Linked DNA regions of Saccharobesus litoralis. The protein of the gene in region 2 binds, or shares a complex with, the protein of the main gene of each other region. Links are inferred from orthologs where the notes say so. Each region holds a gene or a part of one and is shown on either strand. Other genes may lie near its edges. The genes, in order: tsaD and tsaE.

Region 1 (3,149 bases), 2.2 Mb from region 2 along the record:
CAAAATCACAAACCGCTTGCGAGACTTTGGCATAATCTAATGCTAAGTTGATATCATCGGTTTGCGCGGCGGGTTTGTTAGGCCAAGCCATTTCAATCGTAAAAATTAATTTTTGTCGAATGCGCTTTTCCCAATCGTAAACACCAATACAGGAATCTACGCTCAAGTTCTCAATAAAAACAATTGCCATAGTGAAGTGTCAAATTCTTTGCTATTCTTGCCTGCGTTAAAACTGAGCAAGTGTCATTTATAAAATATTCAGGCAGATTAAGCGGCAACAAGGCTCAAAGACTTAATTAAAATCAAGTCAATCAACTAAGTTATCGTTAGATAAGAATCAGCCAAAAAGTGGTAGCGAGTCTAAGCTGACAAGTTTACCCTATTTTACTAAAAGGAAAAATACAGGACTGATGACGAATTTATTCTGGCCTATGCTGGTCATTGCATATTTGATAGGTTCATTATCAGGCGCTCGCTTGGCGCATGTATTCTTTCGTACCCCCAACCCACTCACACATGGCTCAGGAAACCCTGGGGCAACCAACATGTACCGTATCGGTGGCGCAAAAGCGGCGGCATTCACCTTTTTATTCGATACATTTAAAGCGGTTATACCTGTTTATGGCTCATACTTCCTTGGCTTACCACCAATTGAGTTAGGTATCATCGCGATTATCGCTTGTATGGGCCATATTTGGCCTGTGTATTACCGCTTTAAAGGCGGAAAAGGGGTCGCAACCGCATTTGGTTCAATGCTTCCACTGGGATTAGATTTGGGCTTACTGCTTGTGACAACTTGGACCGCAGTTTTATACAAGTCGCGCTTTTCTTCCTTAGCGTCGATAACCACAGCGGGAATTGCGCCGCTATATGTTTACTTCTTAAAGCCAGACTATGTATACCCAAGTTTAATGCTATGTTTACTCATTGTCGGCCGTCACACCGCCAATATTCGACGCTTACTAGATGGCAATGAAAGAACAATGGATGAAAAACATCTATCCGCTTTACGAAAATTAAAAAGAAAAGCGAAGAGAAAAGATCCTTGATCTCCGCCTAAAACTTAAACCGCAGGCAACTCTTCAATTGGCCAGCGCGGTTTAACCACTGCATCCAAAGTGGTTTGGCCCGCTTTAAGCCTTTGCATGCCCGCATAAGCAATCATAGCGCCGTTATCGGTACAAAATTCAGTACGCGGATAATACACTTGCCCGCCTAACTTACGCATTAACTCAGCTAATTGCTCACGTAAAAAGACATTGGCACTCACCCCACCAGCAATGACCAATCGCTTAAGCCCTGTTTGCTTTAACGCTCGCTTACATTTAATTAATAAGGTATCAACGGCGGCTTCTTGGAATGCATAGGCGATGTCAGCTAATGTTTGCTGATCTGCATTATCCACACCCCCTTCCGCGCGTAATGTATTAGCTGTGAAGGTTTTTAACCCAGAAAAACTAAAGTCTAACCCTGGACGATCTGTCATTGGACGTGGAAATTTATAGCGCCCAGCTTGACCTTGTTCTGCTAATTTGGCCAACCTTGGCCCACCTGGATAATCTAAATTCATTAATTTAGCGGTTTTATCGAAGGCCTCACCCACCGCATCGTCAATACTCTCACCTAAAATTCGGTATTGGCCAATGCCTTGTACTTCAACGAGTAAAGTATGCCCCCCAGAAACAAGCAAAGCGATAAAAGGAAATTCAGGTACATCATCTTCCAGCATTGGCGCTAACAAATGTCCTTCCATATGATGCACTGGGACAACAGGCTTTTGCCATGCAAAGCCTAATCCTCGCGCGACGGTTGAGCCCACTAATAATGCACCAACTAGACCAGGGCCCGCCGTATAAGCAATACCATCGATATCGTCCTTGGATGAATTGGCCTGTTTTAGCGCGGCTTCAATTAAGGGTAATGTTTTACGCACATGGTCGCGAGAGGCTAACTCTGGCACCACACCACCGTAATCGGCATGTAACTTAACCTGACTATATAATTGATGGGCTAACAGGCCTTGCTGATCGTCATAAATCGCAATGCCGGTCTCATCACATGAAGTTTCAATACCGATAATTCGCATAAGTTACACTCTTAAAACAGGCTGGCCGCGCATTTTAGCGACGTTGGCATTTTTTTCAAACAAAAGTTGCTTTACAAGCATAAGGCCTTGGGTTTAGAATGCCGCACCATTTTTTAGTCACTCGTTCATTATTTAGGCAGAGCGAGTTTAAATTAACATCCTTGAGGTGATTTTTAATGCCAGTTATTAAGGTAAAAGATAACGAGCCGTTTGACGTAGCTTTACGCCGTTTCAAGCGTTCATGTGAAAAAGCGGGTATCCTTTCAGAAGTTCGTCGTCGCGAGCACTATGAAAAGCCAACTTCTGAGCGTAAGCGTAAAAAAGCTGCTGCAGTTAAGCGTTCTGCTAAAAAAGTAGCTCGCGAAAACGCACGTCGTACTCGTCTTTACTAAGAATTAGATTCAACTCATGAGCTTAATTGCCCAGTTAAAGGACGCACAAAAAGACGCGATGCGAGCGAAAGATAAAGCTCGCCTTGGAACTATTCGTATGGCTTTAGCCGCGATCAAACAAATTGAGATCGACGAGAAAAAAGAGCTGAATGATGACGATGTCATCGCCGTTTTAACCAAAATGGTTAAACAACGTAAAGACTCTTTTAGCCAATTCCAAGATGCTGGCCGCGAAGACTTAGCTGCTAACGAAGCCGCCGAGATTGAAGTAATTGAAGGTTTCTTGCCTGCTAAATTAAGCGAAGCCGAAATTAAAGAATTGATATCTGCTGCCATCACATCATCAGGTGCACAAGGTATGCAAGATATGGGGAAAGTCATGGGCGTGTTAAAACCCCAGATCCAAGGCCGCGCCGATATGGGTGCCGTAAGTCAGCAGGTAAGAGCTGCTTTAAATAGCTAATACCCTTTCTCCAAATACGACTTTCACAAAACCGCACTCGTTGCGGTTTTGTTTTTTCTGACTGACAACAAAAGCAAAACCCTCTAAGATAACTGGGTTAATCAATCGCTAAAAACTGAAGTAACCAATATGGCTGGCCGCATCCCTCGCCCCTTTTTAGATGACCTAATTGCTAGAACCGATATCGTTGAATTAATCGACAGCCGTG
Region 2 (3,159 bases):
CCGATTGGCTTTTTTTAAGGCATTAATACTCACATCATAGCGAGCGGCCAACACAGACAAAGAATCGCCACGCCGCACAATATATTCACGCTCATTGTATAAGGACGCATACAATGTTCCATCAGGTGGATTGGCGCGGAAATAGTTGTTTACGGCTTTAAACAACGCATTGGCTAGTTTTTGCTGATGATCGCGCTGGTTTAATAAGCGCTCTTCTGTTGGGTTGGAAATAAAGCCGGTTTCAACCAAGATAGACGGAATATCCGGTGACTTCAGTACGGCAAGACTCGCGGCTTGCGGCGCTTTTTTATGCATTTTAGTTACGCGTTTCAATTCGCCAATTATTTTGTTACTTATCTCATAACTTGTGGCGATTGAGTGCTCCATTGACATATCCAACAAGGCTTTAGCCAGATATTTTTCGTTAGCTGTGTCACTGATAACTTCAGCTGCACCACCAAGTAATTCGGAATGTTTTTCTTTTTGTTCAAGCCAGCGACCGATTTCACTGTTGGCTCTGCGCATAGATAGCATCCAAACCGACGCCCCACGAGGTTGTGGTGTTGTAAACGCATCAGCGTGGATGGAAACCAGTAAGTCAGCTTTGCTCTTTCTTGCCAGTTCGGAGCGTTTGTTTAGGCCAACATAATAATCACCAGTGCGGATCATGACGGCTTTCATGCCTTTTTGTTTATCAATTAAGGCTTTAAGCCGCTTGGAAATTTGCAGCGTGACTTTTTTCTCATAATTGCCTTTCGCACCAATGGAACCAGGGTCTTCACCACCATGTCCGGCATCTATAGCAATAATTAAATCGCGGTTAGTGGTGTTGGTTGCGGTTTTGACCGGTTGATTGACGGTTTGCTTGCCTTCTAGGTCAACCACTAAACGATCGCCATAAGGTTGAGTGGGGGCTAATGCGAAAATATTGGCGTTGAGTGGCTGAGCAAGTTCAATCACGACTCGCCGACTATTTTTTATTTTTGGCGTGCTGTAGCGGATCTTTTTAACTAGTTTGCCTTTGGCCGCGACGGAGGTTAAATCTAACCCTTTACCAGTGTCTTTAAAATCGAGCACCAGACGATTCGGGTTGGTTAAAAAGAAATGTTCAACGCTTGGTTTGTTGGAAAGATCAAATACGACACGGGTTTTGTCGGGGGACGGCCAAATTCGAACACCATTAATTTTGTTCGCTGCATTGACGCAAAAGGTCAAAAGCAAACTGAAAAAGATCAAACTGTGAGATAGCCACTTTTTCATGATGATTAATGTGTTTAAGTTAGTGCCGAAAGTATTTTTTCGCCGCGCGCCGAGTTTGCGTTTAAGCGGATCGCACGATGGTCGTCAACATATTGCATATTAACCAGAATATCGGCAGGTTCCAACCAACCGACGCCTTTTTCCGGCCATTCTATTAAACAAAGGTTATTACCACTGAAATAATCGCGTATGCCCATGAATTCAAGCTCTTCTGGATCGGCTAGGCGATATAAATCAAAATGATAAATATTGACTGACTCGAGCTCATAAGGTTCCACCAAGGTGTAAGTCGGGCTTTTTACATTGCCTTGATAATTAAAGCTTTGAATGAGACCGCGACTAAAGGTGGTTTTGCCCGCCCCCAAGTCGCCTTCTAAATAAATAATACAAGGCATTTCAAGTGAAGCTGCCAATTTTTTGCCAAACGCAACGGTTGCGTCAGCATCAATAAGTTCAAAGTATAATTCTGTCATAGCCACTAAAATGCTTGGTCTCGTGGCGAGCTGGATGAATTAAACCATCTAGCGCAATGCTTACGGATTGACCAATGTTCGAATATGTGCAATTAAATCACTGGCTATCATACCACGTTCTCCTGTTTGTGCAGCAAGATCCCCCGCAGCAGCATGCAAACAAACGGCTAATTCGGCGGCTTGAAACCTTGAATATTGATGAGCTGGTTGTTGGGCTAGCATAGCGGCACATATGCCTGCTAACACATCGCCCATGCCGGCACTCGACATGCCTGGGTTACCCGCAGTGCAAATATGAGTTTGCTGGCTGGAAGTGATGAGTGTTCCTGCGCCTTTTAAAATACTAATGCCGCCATAGCGAGCCGATATTTCGTAATTGGCCGCGTAACGGTCTAACTCTATTTTGTCGGTATTTTGCGCCATTAAACGTGCCGCTTCGCCTGTATGTGGTGTCAAAATCCACTGGGTATTTTTGTGTGGATGTTCAGCCAACCAATTCAAGCCATCCGCGTCTATCACCATGGGTTTATTTAGGCGACAGATATGGCTCATTAAACCATTAGCCCAACCTGTACGTCCCATACCTGGTCCTGCTAATACCACATCGGCTTTATCTATCAGCTCTTGACTGGTCTGCTCAAGGCCATTGACACCAAATACCATGAGTTCAGGGCGGCCGTTGGCAACTTGTAATACATTGTCTGGGTGAGTAATAACCGACACTAAGCCTGCACCCGATCGTAAGCAGGATTCGGCAGCCATTTTTATCGCCCCCGCCATGCCTTTGTCACCACCAATACACACAACATGGCCAAATACACCTTTATAACTGGCGCGTTTACGTGCGGGTAATAAGCTGCGTAGCTCACTCCATTCACTGCGGCGATAATAAGGCTTATTTTGTTGCTCAAAGGTATTTGCCACCGTTAAGTCTGCAAAATGCAGAGTGCCTACATGGTCAGCCGCTTTGGCGGTTAATAAGCCTGACTTAACACCAATAAAAGTGACTGTGTGGTCTGCTATTATCGCGTTGCCTAAAATGGCACCGGTTGTCGCATTTAAACCCGAGGGAATATCAACGCTAATGGTTAATGCGCTGGCTTGATTGATGTTATCGACAATGGTTGACCAACTGGCTGCCAAGGGTCTTAGTGCGCCTGTGCCTAAAATGGCGTCAATAATAACGTCGTATTGGTTAAATTGAATTTGCTCTGATGGCAGTACGTTGCGGCCTAGCGCGATATAATCGTTGTAAGCGGTTAGTGCATCCCCTTTATACGGTGGGCAATCGGGCATAGACATCACATCGATATGCCAGCCAGCGAGTTTGGCTAACTTGGCGATGACAAAACCATCCCCCCCGTTGTTACCTGCGCCGCAGACAACTAGCATTTTTGCTGGTTGGCGATAAATCGCTTGCACTAAA

The links.
Region 1: the proteins of tsaE (region 2) and tsaD are in contact, whole or in part, in a crystal structure (PDB 6N9A), measured with the Thermotoga maritima proteins. The link is inferred for Saccharobesus litoralis from one-to-one orthologs. Residues at the interface, in WP_004082108.1 of Thermotoga maritima: Leu37, Gly38, Lys46, Lys57, Val59, Lys60, Ser61, Thr63, Phe64, Thr65, Leu66, Met67, Val69, Pro71, Tyr82, Arg83, Leu84, Asp86, Asp88, Phe89, Asp93, Ile128, Asp130, Glu131, Arg134; in WP_004082750.1 of Thermotoga maritima: Cys10, Asp11, Arg49, His50, Leu82, Gly84, Gly135, Gly136, Glu154, Thr155, Leu156, Asp157, Asp158, Ser159, Glu162, Asp165, Lys166, Arg169, Leu170, Tyr175, Lys213, Thr214, Leu217, Tyr218, Gln221, Arg222, Asn324.

Annotation. Positions count from the first base shown.
Region 1 is NZ_CP026604.1:2,994,913-2,998,061, reverse strand. Bases 76-2,895 are described here. They hold tsaD (tRNA (adenosine(37)-N6)-threonylcarbamoyltransferase complex transferase subunit TsaD), read right to left. Parts: upstream 2,087-2,895; coding sequence 1,064-2,086; downstream 76-1,063. Other genes in these bases: C2869_RS10715 (GatB/YqeY domain-containing protein), read left to right, coding at 2,495-2,895; rpsU (30S ribosomal protein S21), read left to right, coding at 2,263-2,478; plsY (glycerol-3-phosphate 1-O-acyltransferase PlsY), read left to right, coding at 411-1,049; folB (dihydroneopterin aldolase), read right to left, coding at 76-190. Also shown: more of folB, read right to left, coding at 1-75; more of C2869_RS10715, read left to right, coding at 2,896-2,941; dnaG (DNA primase), read left to right, coding at 3,071-3,149.
Region 2 is NZ_CP026604.1:5,227,112-5,230,270, reverse strand. The notes cover bases 5-2,834. They hold tsaE (tRNA (adenosine(37)-N6)-threonylcarbamoyltransferase complex ATPase subunit type 1 TsaE), read right to left. Parts: upstream 1,734-2,834; coding sequence 1,275-1,733; downstream 5-1,274. Other genes in these bases: C2869_RS19770 (NAD(P)H-hydrate dehydratase), read right to left, coding at 1,794-2,834; C2869_RS19780 (N-acetylmuramoyl-L-alanine amidase), read right to left, coding at 5-1,260. Outside these bases: more of C2869_RS19780, read right to left, coding at 1-4; more of C2869_RS19770, read right to left, coding at 2,835-3,159. UniProt on the Escherichia coli protein: Required for the formation of a threonylcarbamoyl group on adenosine at position 37 (t(6)A37) in tRNAs that read codons beginning with adenine.